Regions from separate parts of the Streptomyces sp. NPDC055955 genome, predicted to be linked through region 3. Evidence: riboswitches for the same ligand, from Rfam matches in the RefSeq annotation. Region 3 holds a riboswitch; each other region holds the start of a gene.
The links. Region 3 has a riboswitch for cyclic di-AMP ahead of ACFC96_RS17590 (M23 family metallopeptidase). Riboswitches for the same ligand answer to the same signal wherever they lie in the genome.
Positions count from the first base shown of each region.

Region 1: another riboswitch for cyclic di-AMP. It lies ahead of ACFC96_RS33920 (M23 family metallopeptidase); the one in region 3 lies ahead of ACFC96_RS17590 (M23 family metallopeptidase).
Region 2: another riboswitch for cyclic di-AMP. It lies ahead of ACFC96_RS29130 (C40 family peptidase); the one in region 3 lies ahead of ACFC96_RS17590 (M23 family metallopeptidase).
Region 4: another riboswitch for cyclic di-AMP. It lies ahead of ACFC96_RS21665 (NlpC/P60 family protein); the one in region 3 lies ahead of ACFC96_RS17590 (M23 family metallopeptidase).

Region 1 covers NZ_JBHJYS010000021.1:112,696-116,897, forward strand. Annotated here, with positions in the region: gene ACFC96_RS33905 (GNAT family N-acetyltransferase) at 1-271, opposite strand, end outside; gene ACFC96_RS33910 (HPr family phosphocarrier protein) at 449-730, shown strand; gene ACFC96_RS33915 (GntR family transcriptional regulator) at 946-1,632, opposite strand; gene ACFC96_RS33920 (M23 family metallopeptidase) at 1,898-2,686, opposite strand; cyclic di-AMP (ydaO/yuaA leader) riboswitch at 2,699-2,855, opposite strand; gene ACFC96_RS33925 (M16 family metallopeptidase) at 3,052-4,202, opposite strand, start outside.
Region 2 covers NZ_JBHJYS010000016.1:108,380-112,581, forward strand. Annotated here, with positions in the region: gene ACFC96_RS29115 (helix-turn-helix domain-containing protein) at 1-215, opposite strand, end outside; gene ACFC96_RS29120 (ATP-binding protein) at 489-923, shown strand; gene ACFC96_RS29125 (DUF6328 family protein) at 946-1,503, opposite strand; gene ACFC96_RS29130 (C40 family peptidase) at 1,610-2,083, opposite strand; cyclic di-AMP (ydaO/yuaA leader) riboswitch at 2,087-2,264, opposite strand; gene ACFC96_RS29135 (hypothetical protein) at 2,618-2,929, opposite strand; gene ACFC96_RS29140 (ATP-dependent Clp protease proteolytic subunit) at 2,934-3,569, opposite strand; gene ACFC96_RS29145 (hypothetical protein) at 3,875-4,202, opposite strand, start outside.
Region 3 covers NZ_JBHJYS010000007.1:377,808-382,009, forward strand. Annotated here, with positions in the region: gene ACFC96_RS17575 (tellurite resistance TerB family protein) at 95-550, shown strand; tRNA gene ACFC96_RS17580 (tRNA-Met) at 602-675, opposite strand; gene ACFC96_RS17585 (PP2C family protein-serine/threonine phosphatase) at 875-1,981, shown strand; cyclic di-AMP (ydaO/yuaA leader) riboswitch at 2,241-2,386, shown strand; gene ACFC96_RS17590 (M23 family metallopeptidase) at 2,398-3,453, shown strand; gene ACFC96_RS17595 (aldo/keto reductase) at 3,570-4,202, shown strand, end outside.
Region 4 covers NZ_JBHJYS010000010.1:158,619-162,820, forward strand. Annotated here, with positions in the region: gene ACFC96_RS21660 (tellurite resistance/C4-dicarboxylate transporter family protein) at 1-313, opposite strand, end outside; gene ACFC96_RS21665 (NlpC/P60 family protein) at 416-1,579, opposite strand; cyclic di-AMP (ydaO/yuaA leader) riboswitch at 1,588-1,751, opposite strand; gene pcrA (DNA helicase PcrA) at 2,006-4,202, shown strand, end outside.

The sequences.
Region 1 (4,202 bases), on a different contig from region 3:
CGATGAACTCACCGCCCACCGTGGCCGCGAGCCCCACCCGGTCCACGTAGTCGTGATGGGTGAAGCGGTGGACGTCCTTGGCGGACAGACGGGGGTACGGCGCGAAGAAGCGGTAGTACTTCGACTCGTCGGAGACCTGCTCGTAGAAGTTCGTGAGCCGCTCGGCGTCGTCGATGGTGATGGGCCTGATGCGCGCGGTGCCGCCGTCGCGCAGCACCACGTCTGCTTCCCAGTGGGCGGGGTATGCGTGCCGGTCCGACGGGGTCTGCATGGGCACAGCGTACGGCGCGGCGGTGACAGTCGTACGGGTCGCGGCGCGAGCGGGCCGAAGGCACGCTATGAGGGCCGACGGGCGTGTACGGGCGGTACGTAGGACCCATATCGGGCACGCCCACCGGTGTGGGAGACTGGTCTAGACAACCGTGAGAATCCTGAAGGGCAGCATCACATGGCTGAGCGCCGCGTCAACGTCGGCTGGGCCGAGGGCCTCCACGCCCGCCCCGCCTCCATCTTCGTCCGCGCGGCCACGGCGGCCGGCGTCCCCGTGACGATCTCCAAGATCGACGGCACCCCCGTCAACGCGGCCTCCATGCTCGCGGTGCTCGGCCTGGGCGCCGGCGGCGGCGAGGAGATCGTCCTGGCCTCCGACGTCGAGGGTGCGGACATCGCACTCGACCGTCTGGCCAAGCTGGTCTCCGAGGGGCTCGAGGAGCTTCCCGAGACCGTCTAGTACACAGGCCGGTACGGGGCTCGACAGTGACCCGTACCGGACGTCCGGATTCTTGGGCGTCGTTCACTGCTCGCAGAAGATCGCGCCGATTAAAGGGTCTGTTCGGATTTTCCGAGCAGACCCTTTGTCTTTCCGTGAGTCCGTTCCCATAATTCCGGAGCAGCACAGAAAGAGCCCTTGGAAATAGGCCGCCCTATTTGTATACGGCGGCTTTGTTAATGCTGAGGCCCCAGTGTGTTGACGGGATGTTGCGAAGTCCTCACACGGCCACCCGTACGAGGGGCGCGCAGGCGGTGGGCGGTCATCGCGCGCTCCGTGTGCTGCGCCGTGAGCGCCCGCGCGCGCTCCACGTCACCGCGCGCCACAGCGTCCACGATCGCCCCGTGCTCGGCCCAGGAGTCGGCGGGCCGCGCGGGCTGCTCGACGGTGTACATCCACGCGATCTTGTGGCGGAGCTGGGTGAGCATCGTGATCAGCCCCGGGCTGGCGGAGGCCTGTGCCAGCGTCTCGTGGAACCAGCCGCCCAGCGCGCGCAGGTCCTCGCTCCGACCTTGCCGGGAGCGCTCCTGACCCAGCCTGACCAGGCCGCGCAGCACCTTCAGGTGCGCCTCGGTGCGGCGTTGCGCGGCGCGGGCCGCGGCGAGCGGCTCGAGGAGCATCCGGATCTCCAGCTGGTCCGCCGCCTCCTGCGTGGTGGGTTCGGCGACGCACGCGCCCGCGTGCCTGCGGGTGACGACGAAGCCCTCGGCCTCCAGGGTGCGCAGCGCCTCGCGCACGGGAACGCGGGAGACGCCGTAGCGACGGGCGAGCACCTCCTCGGTGAGTCTGCCGCCGCGCTCGTGGACACCGGAGACGATGTCGTCGCGGATCGCCGTGCATACCGAGTGCGCCGGAATGCGCATGGACCGACCTCCGCCTTAATCCCCGCGAAACGCGGTAGACAGTCGCTCGTGCAGCGCGATCGAAGTCCGTTCAGCGCGCTTTCCCAGCGACTCTATTCCAGCGGGCCCGAATTTCCGACGGCGGGCCGTAATCCATGGATATTTTTTGGACAGCGCCGCCGGGAACGAACGCGCCGGTCCGGTGACGACCGCGGCCGGTGACGCCGAAAGCCCCGGCTCGGCGAGCCGGGGCTTTCGGTGCGTTGTCGCGCGTACGCGGCGAGGGTCAGACGTTGACGCCGTGCGAGCGCAGGTACGCGACGGGGTCGATGTCCGAGCCGTACTCGGGACTGGTGCGCGCCTCGAAGTGGACGTGCGGGCCCGTGACGTTGCCGGTCGCCCCGGAGAGGCCTATCTGCTGGCCCGGGGTGACCGTCTGGCCGACGGAGACGCCGATGGACGACAGGTGGCCGTACTGCGTGTACGTGCCGTCGTTCATCTTGATGACGATGTTGTTGCCGTAGGCGCCGCCCCAACCGGCCTCCACGACCGTGCCCGCGCCCACGGCGTGCACCGAGGTGCCACTGGCGGCGTGGAAGTCGATGCCGGTGTGGCTGCCGGAGGACCACAGGCCGCTGCTGGCCTTGTACGCGGTCGACACGTACGAGCCGGTGACGGGCAGGACGAAGGCGTTCAGGCGCTTGCGCTCGGCCGCACGGGCGGCGCGCTCCTTGGCCTCACGCTCGGCCTTGGCCTTGGCGGCGGCCTCGCGCCGGTCCTCCTCGGCCTTCTTCTTGGCCGCGGCCTCCGCCTTCTCCTTCGCGGCCGCCTTGTCGGCGGCCTGCTGCTGGGCGGCGGCCTGCGCGTCGATCTGCTGCGCGAGGGAGTCACCGATGGAGATGGCCTTGGTCAGGCCCGTCTGCTCGAGAGACGCGTCGTCAGCGGCGAGGGCGGGGGCGGCGAGGCCTCCGATGACACCGGTCGTGGTGAGCGCGGCGACGCCGGCGACCTGCGCGGTGGTACGCGTGAGACGGCTCGGGCGACGGTGCTTCCCGGTGGCACGGGTGAACGCCATGGAGTGGCTGATCCTTTCCTTCCTTCTCGCCTACCGGGTTAGCTGACGGGTTCGGAGCAGGAAGGTCTCCTACGGACCCCCTTCAGGAAAGGGCGTCCGATTCACCCCAGGGACGGTGGGTCCCCGGCTCCCCCGGCTCGCGCCTTGGGGGACTCGGCGATGACTGTCCGGTGCCGCGGGCGCGGCGTACATCTGGCGGACAGCCGGACCGACGCTAAGCGGGGCATCTTTCAATCAACAAACGGAACCGGGCTTTTGTAGCGCATGCCACAGGGCAGACAGGCAACCACTGGTTCAATTCGGACATACAAGGGCCCCGGTGGTCATCTCGCCCACCGGGGCCCCTCGTTGCACACCGGTCACGGTCAGCCCGTGACGACGGTCACCTCTCCGATACCGAGCGCCCTGACGGGCTCCTCGATCTGGGCTGCGTCACCGACGAGCACCGTCACCAGGCGGTCCGTCGGGAAGGCGCTCACGACGGCCGCGGTGGCCTCCACGGTGCCTGTCGCGGCGAGCCGCCGGTACAGCTCCGCCTGGAAGTCGTCCGGCAGGTGCTGCTCGACCTGGTCGGCGAGCGTCCCGGCGACGGCAGCGGCGGTCTCGAACTTGAGCGGGGCGACGCCCACCAAGTTCTGTACGGCCACGTCCCGTTCGGCGTCGGTGAGGCCCTCCGCGGCGAGCGTGCGCAGCACCTTCCAGAGGTCGTCGAGCGCCGGACCCGTGTTCGGCGTGTCCACGGAGCCGCTGATGGCGAGCATCGCGGCACCCGTCCCGTCCGGTGCCGAGCGCAGCACCTGGCCGAACGCCCGCACGCCGTAGGTGTAGCCCTTCTCCTCGCGCAGGACACGGTCCAGGCGGGAGGTGAGGGTACCGCCCAGGCAGTACGTGCCGAGCACCTGCGCCGGCCACACCCGGTCGTGCCTGTCCGCTCCTACGCGGCCGATCAGGATCTGCGTCTGCACCGCGCCCGGCCGGTCGACGATGACGACCCGGCCGGTGTCGTCGGCCGTCACGGGCGGTACGGGGCGCGGCTCGGTCGTGTTCCCCGTCCAGGCGCCCAGCGTGTCCGCGAGCAGGCCGTCGAGGTCGATGCCCGCGAGGTCGCCCACGACGACCGCGGTGGCCGTGGCGGGGCGCACGTGCCGGTCGTAGAAGGCGCGCACGGCCGCCGCGTCGATGGCCGCGACGGTCTCTTCGGAGCCCTGGCGCGGGCGGGACATGCGCGCGGTGGCCGGGAAGAGCTGCTTCGAGAGTTCCTTGGCGGCGCGGCGGCCGGGGTTGGCCGTCTCGTGCGGGATCTCGTCGAGCCGGTTGCGCACGAGACGTTCGATCTCGCTGTCCGCGAACGCGGGTGCCCTGAGCGCGTCGGCGAGCAGGCCGAGCGCCTTCGGCAGGCGGGAGACGGGGACCTCCAGAGAGACCCGTACGCCGGGGTGGTCGGCGTGCGCGTCGAGGGTGGCACCGCAGCGCTCCAGCTCGGCGGCGAACTCCTCGGCCGCGAGCTTGTCGGTGC
Region 2 (4,202 bases), on a different contig from region 3:
TCCCGTATCCCGGGGTCCGTGACCTCGAACGCGTCCAGCAGGAGCCGGACGTCCGACGCTTTCACGCCGCTGTGCCCGGTCTCGATACGGCTCACTTTCGACTGGTGCCAGCCGACGAGCCGGGCCGTCTCACCACTGGTGAGTCCCGCGCGGGCACGCAGCGCGCGCAGTTCCGCGCCGAGCCTGCGGCGGCGCACCGCCGGACCGTGTTTCATCCCGTCTCCTCGGACCTGCGGCCCGGCTCCTTCAGGCCGGGCGGATCGGTGTGCTGAGCCGACCGTAGAGGAAGCCGGCGGCCTGCGCCCAAATGCGGGCCATCGACGCAGAGTTCACCGCTTCGAGCGACAGATATATGCATATCTCGGGGGATCGGCTCCACCGGCCGGGCGGGAGTGGCACTCTGGCGCGAAGCACCAGTCCGGGGGGCGCCTCGAGTCATCCGCCATGTGTCGGATTCAGGCCCCGGCGAAAAAAGGGACGACGTCGCCATGGCAGATCACCAGGAAGCATCCGTCACTCTGCCGAGCGATCCCGCCTCGGTCTCCTCGGCCCGCACATATGTCGGTGACGTACTCGCCGAATGGGGCATGCCGCGCGACGCGGAAACCGCCGACACGGTCCGGCTCATCGTCTCCGAACTCGCCACGAACGCCGTGATGCACACCCGCGGACAGTCGCCCGTCTTCAAGGTCGACGTGCAGCTGGAGCGTGACGAACACCTGCGCATCGGCGTCACGGACAGCCACCCTCGCCACCCGAAGCGGCTCCCGGCCGCCGTCCAGCAGGACAACGGGCGCGGCATGGTGATCATCCGTTGGCTGACCGCCGAGTGCGGCGGGAGCCTGTCGGTCATGCCCACCCCCGAAGGCGGCAAGACCGTGTGGATCGCCCTGCCGTGGACGGTCCCTGTCCAGCAGGTGTGAAAAGGCGGCGGGTGGCGAGCGGCTACGGGGACGGGGTGTCCGTCCCCTCCTTCGCCCGCGCGAGCGAGCGCCGCACCAGACGCGGCAGCACGCCCCACAGGCCCGCACAGACCGCGAACGTGCCCGCACCCGCCGCGATCCCGGCCGCCCGCCCCGCCGCGACGTCCACGACGAGCAGCACGGACCCGGTCAGGGCGAGCACCAGTACGCTCAGGCCGGCCGTGGCGAGGCGCGAGGACATCTGCACGATCTGCGGCTTGGCGCCGCGCCGGAACAAGGCGCGGTGCAGCGCCGCGGGCGCCGTGAACAGCGCGGCGGCGAGCACCGCGAGCAGCAGCGTCGCGATGTAGGTCGCGCGCTGCACGGAGTCCAGCGCCGCGAACCGCGGAGTGAACGCCAGCGTCAGCAGGAACGCGAAGAGGATCTGCACGCCTGTCTGGGTGACTCTCAGCTCCTGGAGCAGTTCGCCGAAGTTGCGGTCCGCGCGCTCCAGCGGCGTCTCGTGCCGGTCCCGGCCTCCGCTCGGCGGGCCCGGGTCGCGTGGGGCGGCCTCGTCGCCTGCCGTTCGCTCCTCGTCCATACGACCACGAGTACCCCATTGCGAGGTTCCGAGGCGGACGGGGCCGCGCGAGCACTCTCCGGCGCCTGACGGGTCCCCAGCGCTCCCGGGGACCCGTCAGGCGGCGCTAGCGCACGCGCCCGTACCAGACGCTCTTCGTCCAGATCCGCTCGAGCCGCACCACGGCACCGGTCTTCGGGGAGTGCCAGATCCTTCCCTTCCCGGCGTAGATGCCGACGTGGTAGACGCCGCGGCCCGAGTGGAAGAAGACCAGGTCCCCGCGTTTTCGATGGGACGCGGAGACATGGCGGGTCTTGTTGTACTGCTGGGCGGCGGTGCGGGGCAGCTTCTTGCCCGCAGCCTTGAACGAGTAGAGCGTCAGGCCCGAGCAGTCGAACGTGCGCGGCCCTGTGGCGCCCCATCGGTAGGGGCTCCCCTTCTTGGAGGCCGCGATCTGGAGTGCTTTCGTCGCCGGTGGCGCGGCGTCCGCTTCGGGCGCGGCTCCGGGGACCAGCAGGCTGCCACCCGCTACGGCGAGTGTGAGGGCCGAGGCCGTTCCGGCCCGGGTGAGCAGCGACGGGACACGATTGAGCGAGGTCATGCGCAACCCTTCGTCAGCCGCCTGTGAAGGATGACCTGTCGGATTCGGGCTGGCGAAGTTGCCCGGCCGCGCAGTGCGGCTTCACCCCAAGGGCCGGCCCGGAAAACAGCTCCGGCGGCCCGTCATGCTCGGGTCCTCCACTCCTGCCGATCCACTTCTGTCGACCTGGCATCCGCACGGCGGCAGGACTCGGCGTCCGCGCGGACCGCCCCGCCGCGGCGGCGGGGGCTTGTCGTCGGAAGGGATCTTCACGCAAGAACGCCAAGAACGCAGAGCCGAACCGGCGTTAAGTGAGTGTCCTCACGACTGGCCTGTTCGGGTGGACAGAGCACCTTTCCATCCCGGCGCGGGGGTCCCGACGACGCCCGCACCAGCAGCGGAAGGCGGAATCCAGGACTCCGCGTCGGCGTTCCGCGCAACTTTTCCGGTTCCCATGTGCGAGTGCCGGCTACTCCGTATGTGGGTACCTCTTCTGGTCCGTTTCGATCCGGCTCCGGACGGTTCGCATCGATCGCTTCGTTCTTGAACGTGCTGTCAGTTGACCGGCTCCGGTGGAACTGTGACCCGTTGTGTCCTCCTTTCTCCGTCCAGGACCCGCAAAGCCTGAGCCAGCGTCGTCGCGTGGACCTCGCTCTCGCCCCGGTGGTGCATGAGCGTCAGAGCGTCCCGGAGGGCCGTCGCCCTGCCGACGAGCGCTTGCGCGGCCCGCAGTCCGCCATACGTGTGGTTGCCCCTGGCCGGGTTGATCCTGCCGAGCAGGTCGACCACTTCCAGGTAGCGGTCGAGGAGTTCGCACTCGGCCCGTGTCAGTGCGGGCAGCGGGGGCAGTTCGGGTGGCAGCGTCACCGGATCACCTGGCGCCGCGGACCGGACCGGACGTCTTGCGGTTGTCGATGACCCGGTCCACGAGCCCGTACTCCAGGGCGTCCTGGGCCTGGAGGATCGTGTCCCGCTCGATGTCGGCGGCGATGCGCTCGTGACTCTGCCCGGTGTGCCGCGCGAGCAGTTCTTCCAGCTGGCCGCGCATACGCACCAGTTCACGGGCCTGGATCTCCAGGTCGGTCGGCATTCCCTGCGCGGGCTCGGGCAGTCCTGGCTGCCGGATCACCACGCGCGCGCCGGGCAGCGTGGCCCGCTTCCCCGGCGTCCCGGCCGCCAGGAGCACGGCGGCGGCGGAGGCGGCCTGCCCGAGGCACACGGTCTCGACCTCGCAGCTGACGAACCGGATCGTGTCGTAGATCGCCGTCATCGCGCTGAACGAGCCGCCGGGGGAGTTGATGTACAGCGAGATGTCCCGGTCCGGCGCGGCGTACTCGAGGTGCATGAACTGCGCCATCACGTCGTTCGCGGAGGTGTCGTCGATCGGCGTTCCCAGGAAGACGATCCGCTCCTCCAGGAGCTTGGAGTACGGATCGAGAGTGCGGTGCCCGGCCGAGGTGCGCTCGGTGAACTCGGGCAGGACGTAACGGGCGGAAGGTCGGTTCATGGCACATGCCTCCGTGAGCGCGTAACTCTGTCGCTGCTTCTGTAAAAAATGTACAGGACGTACGGACGATCGAGTAGGGCTCGGGCTGCGAGAGACGCGAGGGGAGGGCTTTGCCGCAAGGGACGCGATGGGAGGGCTTGTGCCGCCAGGGACGCGATGGGAGGGCTCGTGCTGCAAGGGGCGCGAAGGGAGGGCTTTGCCGCAAGGGGCGCGAAGGGAGGGTTTGGGCTGCAGGAGGCGTGAAAGGGGGTCGGCCCGCGCCCGAGGCGCCGGCCGACCCCCTGCTCCGTTCTCCCGTGTCGTGGCTACCGGTCGCCGTCGTCCGAACTGGACAGGCGCAGCGCGAGGTGCTGCAGGAGGTCGGCGGTCTTGATGTCCGTCCGGCCCGAGTCGTGCACCTCGGCGAGCTCGGAGAAGAGGAACGCGAACGCGCCCACCAAGGAGATCGTCACGGGCATCAGTGCCGCGACGGTGGCCTCCGCCGCCTCCTGCACGCTCGATTCCGCAGGGATCTCGATGGAGGGGAAGACCTCTGTCACCAGGCGCCCGAGCTGGGCGTCCTCGGTCTCGATGTCGGGCTCGGCATCCTTGCTGAGCCTGCGCACCATTTCCTGGGTCTCGGTCAGGACGCCG
Region 3 (4,202 bases):
GTTCAGGTCTTCAGTCTAGAGGCGGAACTTTTGCCGCTCCCCGCTAGTTTCTACAGAGCTGTAGAAGATCAGTACACGCCGAACGAGGAGAGTCATGGCCCTGTGGGATCGCTTCAAGGAGTCCGCGTCGACGATGCAGACGCAGCTCATGGCGAAGAAGAACGACCTGAAGAGCGGCGCCTTCCGTGACGCGAGCATGGCGATGTGCGCGCTGGTCGCCGCCGCCGACAGGCACGTCGACCCGGCCGAGCGCAGCCGCGTGGCCCAGCTCATCTCCACGAACGAGGTGCTGCAGAACTTCCCGGCGGACCAGCTCCAGAGCCGGTTCGACGCGAACCTGAACAAGCTGACCGCCGACTTCGACTTCGGCAAGGTCAGCGTCCTCCAGGAGATCGCCAAGGCGAAGAAGAAGCCCGCCGAGGCGCGCGCGGTCATCCAGATCGGCATCGTCATCGGCGGCGCCGACGGCGACTTCGACAAGACCGAGCAGGCCGTCGTCCGTGAGGCCTGCCTGATGCTGGACCTGCCGCCGCACGAGTTCGACCTGTAGGGGAACAGGCCGAAGGCCCGGAACCATTGGTTCCGGGCCTTCGGCCTTCAGTAGCGGGGACAGGATTTGAACCTGCGACCTCTGGGTTATGAGCCCAGCGAGCTACCGAGCTGCTCCACCCCGCGTCGGTAAACACGACTCTACGCCATTGCGGCGACAGAACGCGAATCGGTTGCCCAGGGTTGTGTGATCCGCCGCCCGGAACCCCTTTCACCCGGTCGGTCCCGCCAGGTCGCCCGCCGCCGGTCCGGGGTGAACCCTGAGGTGGGGCCCGACGGCGTGCGCAGACGCGGGACCGACGCGGACGGTGGCGGGAGACGACTGGTGGGGCAGCGAGGAGGGCACGGGCGAGAGGCGGGGCAGAGCCTGTCCCGGGCCCGGTTCTTCGTACGTCTGGTGCCGGTGCTGCTCATCGTCGCCGGGGCGATCTACGACTACGTCACGCCGTCGACGTTCACCGGCGTGCCCCTGTTCACCGCCGCCCCGCTCGTCGCGGCCCCGTTCTTCTCGCCCCGCGGCACTCTCCTGACCGGCCTCGCGACGGTCGCCGTCGTACTCGGGGTGCACCTCAGGTACACGCGCAGCTACGAAGGCGACGCCATCACCGAACTCGTCACCGTCGTCACCGTCGCCGTACTCGCCTGTGTCATGAACCGCGTCGTGCGGCGCGGCAGCGAGCAGCTCACCTCCGTGCGTCAGATCGCCGAGGCGGCCCAGCGCGCCGTCCTGCCCGAGCCCGCCGAGCGCATCGGCGGGCTGGAGGTCGCGGCCCGCTACGAGGCCGCCCAGGCGGGGGCCTTCATCGGGGGCGATCTGTACGCGGTGCAGGACACCCCGCACGGTGTACGGCTCGTCGTGGGCGACGTGCGCGGGAAGGGCATGGGCGCGGTGTCCGCCGTGGCCGTGGTCATCGGCGCCTTCCGGGAGGCGGCCGAGCAGGAGGCGACCCTGGAGGCGGTCGCGCAGCGCCTGGAGAGGGCGCTCGCGCGGGAGGGGCTGCGGCGCAACGGCCTCGACGAGTTCGAGGGCTTCACCACGGCCGTGCTCGCCGAGATCCCGCACGGCAACGGCCTCGTACGCGTCATCAACCGCGGCCACCCCGAACCCCTGCTCCTGGGCGGTGACGGGGCGCTCAAGGTCCTGTCGGCGCCGGAGCCCGCGCTGCCGCTCGGGATGGGGGACCTCGGGACCTGGCCCGACCGCGCGTCCGAGACGGAGTTCCCGAGTGGGGCGACGCTGCTGCTCCACACCGACGGCCTCTCGGAGGCGCGCGACGCGCAGGGCACCTTCTACGATCCGGCGGCCCGGCTCGCGGGGCGGATGTTCTCGGGGCCCGATCCGCTGCTGGGCGCGCTCACCGCCGAGGTCCGCCGGCACACCGGGGGCGGCACGACGGACGACATGGCGCTGCTCGCGGTGAGGCGGCCGTGAAGCAGCCGTGAAGCAGCGGTGAGTGCCGTCATCACCTTGTGTAGCCGAACGGCGTCGCTGCGCATAACATTTGACAAACCGTCAGATCGGCAAGCTGTTTCAGTGGCGGGTCAACTCGCCCGATTCCGCCCGCTCGTGCCCCGTTAAGTCCAGGCCAGAGGCGTTAACGATCAGTCGGAACGGCTTGGAATCGGGCCCCGGTGTCTATTAACGTTCGATAACGCAGCGCGGTCGTCCCAGCCGTCACAAGAGACGGCTCCGTGCGCACGCGCCTAATCCCGCAAGGGAGCCGGGGAACCACCAACTTGGGGTGAATCGGACGTCTTTCCTTGCGGAAGGCGTCGGTAGGAGACCTTCCTGCTCCGAACCCGTCAGCTAACCCGGTAGGCGAGAAGGAAGGAAAGGAGCGCGCCCCAGTGGCGTCCAACCGGCCTGCCCCAGAGTTCTCCTACGCGCCGATCGACGAAGAGTTCGGCGAAACGGACGAGCGGACCTGGGAGGAGTGGAACCCCACCGAGGATTCCGTCCGTCCCGTACGCGGCAGGCACCGCGTAGCCAAGCAGCGCGGCGGTCTCGCGCGCAGCTCCACCGTTCTCGGGGTCGGCGTGATCGCGGCCGTCGGCGCGGGCGGCATCGCCACCGCGCAGGGCGGCAAGCCTCCCGTACACATCTCGATGCCCGACCTCTCGTCCGTCAAGGACTCGCTGCCCGACGCCAAGTCCCTGCCCGGCGTGGGCGCGCTGATAGCCGATGTCTCCGGAGACGACGACGAGTCCGGCACCGGCGCGACGCCGCTGACCGGCGCCGGCATCACCACCGCGGACGCCCAGCAGGGCACGACCGCGGGCGAGGCCCTGCGCGCCCGCATCATGCAGCAGGCCGAGCAGCAGCAGGACCAGGCCGCCGACGCCGAGGCCGCGGCCGCCGAGGAGGCCGCCGCGAAGAAGGCCGCCGAGGACGCCGCCAAGGAGCAGGACGCCGCCACGGCCAAGGCCGCCGCCGACAAGAAGGCGGCGGAGGAGGCCGCGAAGAAGAAGGCCGAGGCCGAGCGCCTCGCCAAGCTCGCCAAGAGCTTCACGCTGCCGGTCGCCTCCTACACGATCACCGGCACCTTCGGTCAGCCCGGCTCGATGTGGTCCTCCGGCTACCACACGGGTCTCGACTTCGCCGCTCCGACCGGTACGCCGCTGAAGGCGATCCACTCCGGCACCGTCAAGGAGGCCGGCTGGGCGGGCGCGTACGGCTACCGCACCGTCCTGGAGCTGCCGGACGGCACGGAGCTCTGGTACTGCCACCAGTCGTCCCTCAACGTCAGCGCGGGCCAGAAGGTGACCAGCGGCGACGTCATCGGCCGTGTCGGCGCCACCGGGAACGTGACAGGACCGCACCTCCACCTGGAGGTCCACCCCGGCGGCCAGGCGACCGGGGTCGACCCCGCGCCGTGGCTGCGCTCCAACGGCCTGACGATCTGAGGCTCGCGACCCTCCGAACCCCGGCGGTCCTGACGGCAACCCCCCGACGTCAGGGCTGCCGGTCCGCCGTGCCCGGTCCCGGAATATCTTGATCCATATCGGTGTTCTGGCACGCCATGACTTCTCTTCGCAAGCTTGGCGCGTCAGACCTCGAGGTGTTCCCGCTCTCCCTCGGCGGCAATGTGTTCGGCTGGACCGCCGACGAGGCGCAGTCCTTCGCCGTGCTCGACGCGTATGTCGCCGCGGGCGGCAACTTCGTCGACACGGCCGACGCGTACTCGGCGTGGGTCCCGGGCAACAAGGGCGGCGAGTCCGAGACCGTCCTCGGCAATTGGCTGGCCGCACGCGGCAACCGCTCCGATGTCGTCATCGCCACCAAGGTCGGCGCCCACCCCGACTTCAAGGGCCTGTCCGCGAGCACCATCAAGTCCGCCGCCGAGGAGTCCCTGCGCCGCCTCGGCACCGACTACATCGACCTCTACTACACGCACTTCGACGACACGTCCGTGCCGGTCGAGGAGATCATCACCGCCCTCGACGACCTGGTGACGGCCGGCAAGGTGCGCGCCATCGCCGCGTCGAACCTGACCCCGGAGCGCCTGCAGGAGTCCCTGGACTTCTCCGACCGTGAGGGCCTCGCCCGCTACACGGCGCTCCAGCCGCACTACAACCTTGTCTCGCGCGACACCTACGAGGGCCGGCTCCAGGAGGTCGCCTCGCGCAACGGTCTCGCGGCCGTCCCGTACTAC
Region 4 (4,202 bases), on a different contig from region 3:
GCGGCTTCCAGTGCCGTACGACGTTGATGAGGAGCACCGGCCAGACGAGCGCGGACAGGGCGAGGAGCGCCTCGGCCAGGGTCTGCAGGCCGAACATGGAGATCCGGGTGCCGAGGACGGTCGTCGCCGCGACCGCGGTGAGCGCGGGCGGGGTGTCGGCCTCGGAGTGCCAACGGTCGCGCTCCCGCACCAGGCGGATCGCGAAGTCCGCCGCGAGGACCAGCCAGAGGGCGGCCGCGAGCACCAGCATGATGCCGGACAGCACCGAGTGACCGGTCAGGTTCAGGCCGACCGAGATGATGCCGGTGGCCATGACGGCGGCACCGGCGGCCGGCGGGAGCTGGGACCACGTGGGTCCGGGACCTGGGGTTGCGTTCGGGCCGCGCACCGCCCGAACGTAACCCCACGAAGGTGGTCAGGCCGGGCGCACCACGCTGTGGATCGGCATGTAGTAGATCGACTCGACGCGGACGTTCGCGCCCGGCTTCGGGGCGTGGATCATCTTGCCGTCGCCGATGTAGATGCCGACGTGGCTGATGTCGTCGTAGAAGAAGACCAGGTCACCGGGCTGGGCGTTGGCCGTGGTGACGGTCGTTCCGACCTTGACCTGGTCCCAGGTCGTGCGCGGCAGCGAGATGCCGGCCGCCTTCCACGCGGCCTGCGTGAGGCCCGAGCAGTCGTACGAGTCCGGGCCCGTGGCGCCCCAGACGTACGGCTTGCCCATCTGGGACTCGGCGAAGGCGATGACTTTCGCGGCCTTGGCCGCGTAGCCGCTGCCGGTGCTGCCGGAGCCCGTACCCGTGCCGGAACCGCTGCCCGTGCCCGGGTTCTCCTTCTGGCGTGCCTCCTCGGCCGCCTTGCGCTTGGCCTCCGCCTCGGCCTGCTGACGCGCCAGCTCCTGCGCCTTCTTCCTGGCGGCCTCCTGCTTCTGCTTCTCGATCGCCGCGAGGCGCGCCTTCTCCTCGGCGGTCAGCTTCGACAGGAGTTCGCGGGCGTCGCCGAGCTTCTGCTGGACATCCCTCTTCGTGCTCCTGAGCGTGGCCTGCGAAGTGGTCAGCGTCTCCAGGCTCCTGGCCGCCTCGGTGCGCTTCTTCGTGGTGGCGGCCTGCTCGGTCTGGTAGTCGTCGACGGCCTTCTTCTGGCGGCTCGTGAGCCGGCTCATCAGCTGGTCCTGGTCGAAGTAGTCCTGCGCGTCGTCGGCGAGGAGCAGCGTCGCGGTGTCGGAGACGGCGCCCGTGCGGTACTGGGCGGCGGCGAAGGTGCCGAGCTCCTGGCGGGCCTTGTTGAGCTTCTCGGTGCGCTGCGCGACGTCGTCGAGCAGGTCGCCGACACGCTTCTGCTGCTTGGCGGTGCGCTCCTTGGCCGCGTTGTACTTCTCCGTGGCGACGCCCGCCTGGTGGTAGAGGGTGTCGACCTTCTTCTGGACCTCTTCCAGGCTCGGCTTCGGCGGCGCGGAGGGGGCGGCGGTCGCGCTCTGCGAGAGCAGGGCTATGGAGGTGAGGGCCGCCGTGGTGATTCCGACGACGGGGGCCGTGCGGGGACCGGCTGTCCTGTTGCGCGGCTTGCGGTGCGACGCCAAGGGGCGCGTCTCCTTCCCATGACCGCCTACCGGGTTAGCTGTCGGGTTCGGGCGGAGATTCGGAAGGCTGCCCTACGGCCGTGCCCTGACGGGTCGTCGGCCGATTCACCCCAAAGGTCGTGGGTCCCCGGTTCCATGCCTCGCGGCGTACTGAACTCAGCGGGGGCGACCCGCTCGCGGCGCGGTTGCCGGCGGGGGGACGGGCGGCCCGCGGAGCACGCTAGCCAACTCGTGTGGCTGCTGTGAAGGTTGATGTTCGATATGCCCGATACATTTTCGTGACCTTCGGCAATCTTGTTCGTGACCTCCGGTAACTCTCACGGAGGGTGATTTCCGCACCACGAGAGGTGGTCGGGCCTACGAAGTCGGGGGGAAGTTTCCGGGGCGGCCGTGGGTGTCAGTGGGGCGGCCTAGACTCGTAGAGCGATGAGCAGCCTCTTTGACGACAGCTTCCTGGCGGACCTCACGGCTTCCAAGGCCGGTGAGGAGCATGCCCCGCCGCCGCCCGAGGACGACATGGCTCCGGAGCACGTTCCGGACGACCTGTTCGACGGGAAGTTCGACGCGCCCCCGGCCAGAGACGCGTACTACCGGGACGGCGCCCCGCGCCCCGCGCTCGACGCGGCGGCGCTCCTCGACGGGCTGAACGAGAACCAGCAGGCGGCCGTCGTCCACGGCGGCTCCCCGCTGCTCATCGTGGCGGGCGCGGGCTCCGGCAAGACCCGCGTGCTCACCCACCGCATCGCGTATCTCCTCGGCGAGCGCGGCGTGCACCCCGGCCAGATCCTCGCGATCACGTTCACGAACAAGGCCGCGGGCGAGATGAAGGAGCGCGTCGAGTCCCTCGTCGGCCCGCGGGCGAACGCGATGTGGGTGTCGACGTTCCACAGCGCCTGCGTCCGTATCCTGCGCCGCGAGTCGAAGAAGCTCGGCTTCACGTCGTCGTTCTCGATCTATGACGCCGCCGACTCCAAGCGCCTCATGGCCCTGGTCTGCCGCGACCTCGACCTGGACCCGAAGAAGTTTCCGCCGAAGTCCTTCAGCGCCAAGATCTCGAACCTGAAGAACGAGCTGATCGACGAGGAGGACTTCGCGGCACAGGCCGCCGACGGCTTCGAGAAGACCCTCGCCCAGGCCTACGCGATGTACCAGTCCCGCCTCCGCGAGGCGAACGCGCTGGACTTCGACGACCTGATCATGACGACGGTCAATCTCCTGCGCGCCTTCCCCGACGTGGCCGAGCACTACCACCGCCGCTTCCGCCACGTCCTGGTCGACGAGTACCAGGACACGAACCACGCGCAGTACGCGCTGGTCAGGGAGCTGGTGGGGTCGGCCGACAGCGGCCGCGCGGAGGACGAGCCGCCGCGTGAGGGCGACCTCCCGCCGGCCGAGCTGTGCGTCGTGGGTGACGCCGACCAGTCGATCTACGCGTTCCGCGGAGCCACCATCCGCAACATCCTCCAGTTCGAGGAGGACTACACCGACGCGACGACGATCCTGCTCGAGCAGAACTACCGCTCGACGCAGACCATCCTCTCCGCGGCCAACGCGGTCATCGAGCGCAACGAATCCCGCCGCCCCAAGAATCTGTGGACGAACGCGGGCGCGGGCGCGCAGATCACCGGTTACGTCGCGGACACCGAGCACGACGAGGCGCAGTTCGTCGCCGACGAGATCGACCGGCTCACGGACGCGCGCGACGCGAAGGCCGGCGACGTCGCCGTCTTCTACCGGACGAACGCGCAGTCCCGTGTCTTCGAAGAGATCTTCATCCGGGTCGGCCTGCCCTACAAGGTCGTCGGCGGAGTCCGCTTCTACGAGCGCAAGGAGGTCAGGGACGTCCTGGCCTATCTGCGGGTGCTCGCCAACCCCGAGGACTCCGTCCCCCTGCGCCGCATCCTCAATGTGCCCAAGCGCGGCATCGGCGACCGTGCCGAAGCGATGATCGACGCGCTCTCCCAGCGCGAGAAGATCTCCTTCCCGCAGGCGCTGCGCCGCGTCGACGAGGCGTACGGAATGGCGGCCCGCTCGACGAACGCGGTGAAGCGGTTCAACACGCTGATGGAGGACCTCCGCACGATCGTCGAGTCGGGCGCGGGCCCGGCCACGGTCCTGGAGGCGGTGCTCGAACGGACCGGCTATCTCGCCGAGTTGCAGTCGTCGACGGACCCGCAGGACGAGACCCGCATCGAGAACCTCCAGGAACTCGCTGCCGTGGCGCTGGAGTTCGAGCAGGAGAGCGCGACGGCGGACGGTGCGGCCGAGGGTGAGGGCGAGGCGAGCGTCGGCACGCTCTCCGAGTTCCTGGAGCGGGTCGCGCTCGTCGCCGACTCCGACCAGATCCCGGACGAGGAGGACGACGGCTCCGGCGTCATCACGCTGATGACGCTGCACACCGCCAAGGGCCTCGAGTTCCCGGTCGTCTTCCTGACCGGCATGGAGGACGGCGTCTTCCCGCACATGCGCTCCCTCGGCCAGGTCAAGGAGCTGGAAGAGGAGCGCCGCCTCGCCTACGTCGGCATCACGCGCGCGCGTGAGCGCCTGTATCTGACGCGCTCCACGCTGCGCAGCGCCTGGGGGCAGCCCTCGTACAACCCGCCGTCGCGCTTCCTGGAGGAGA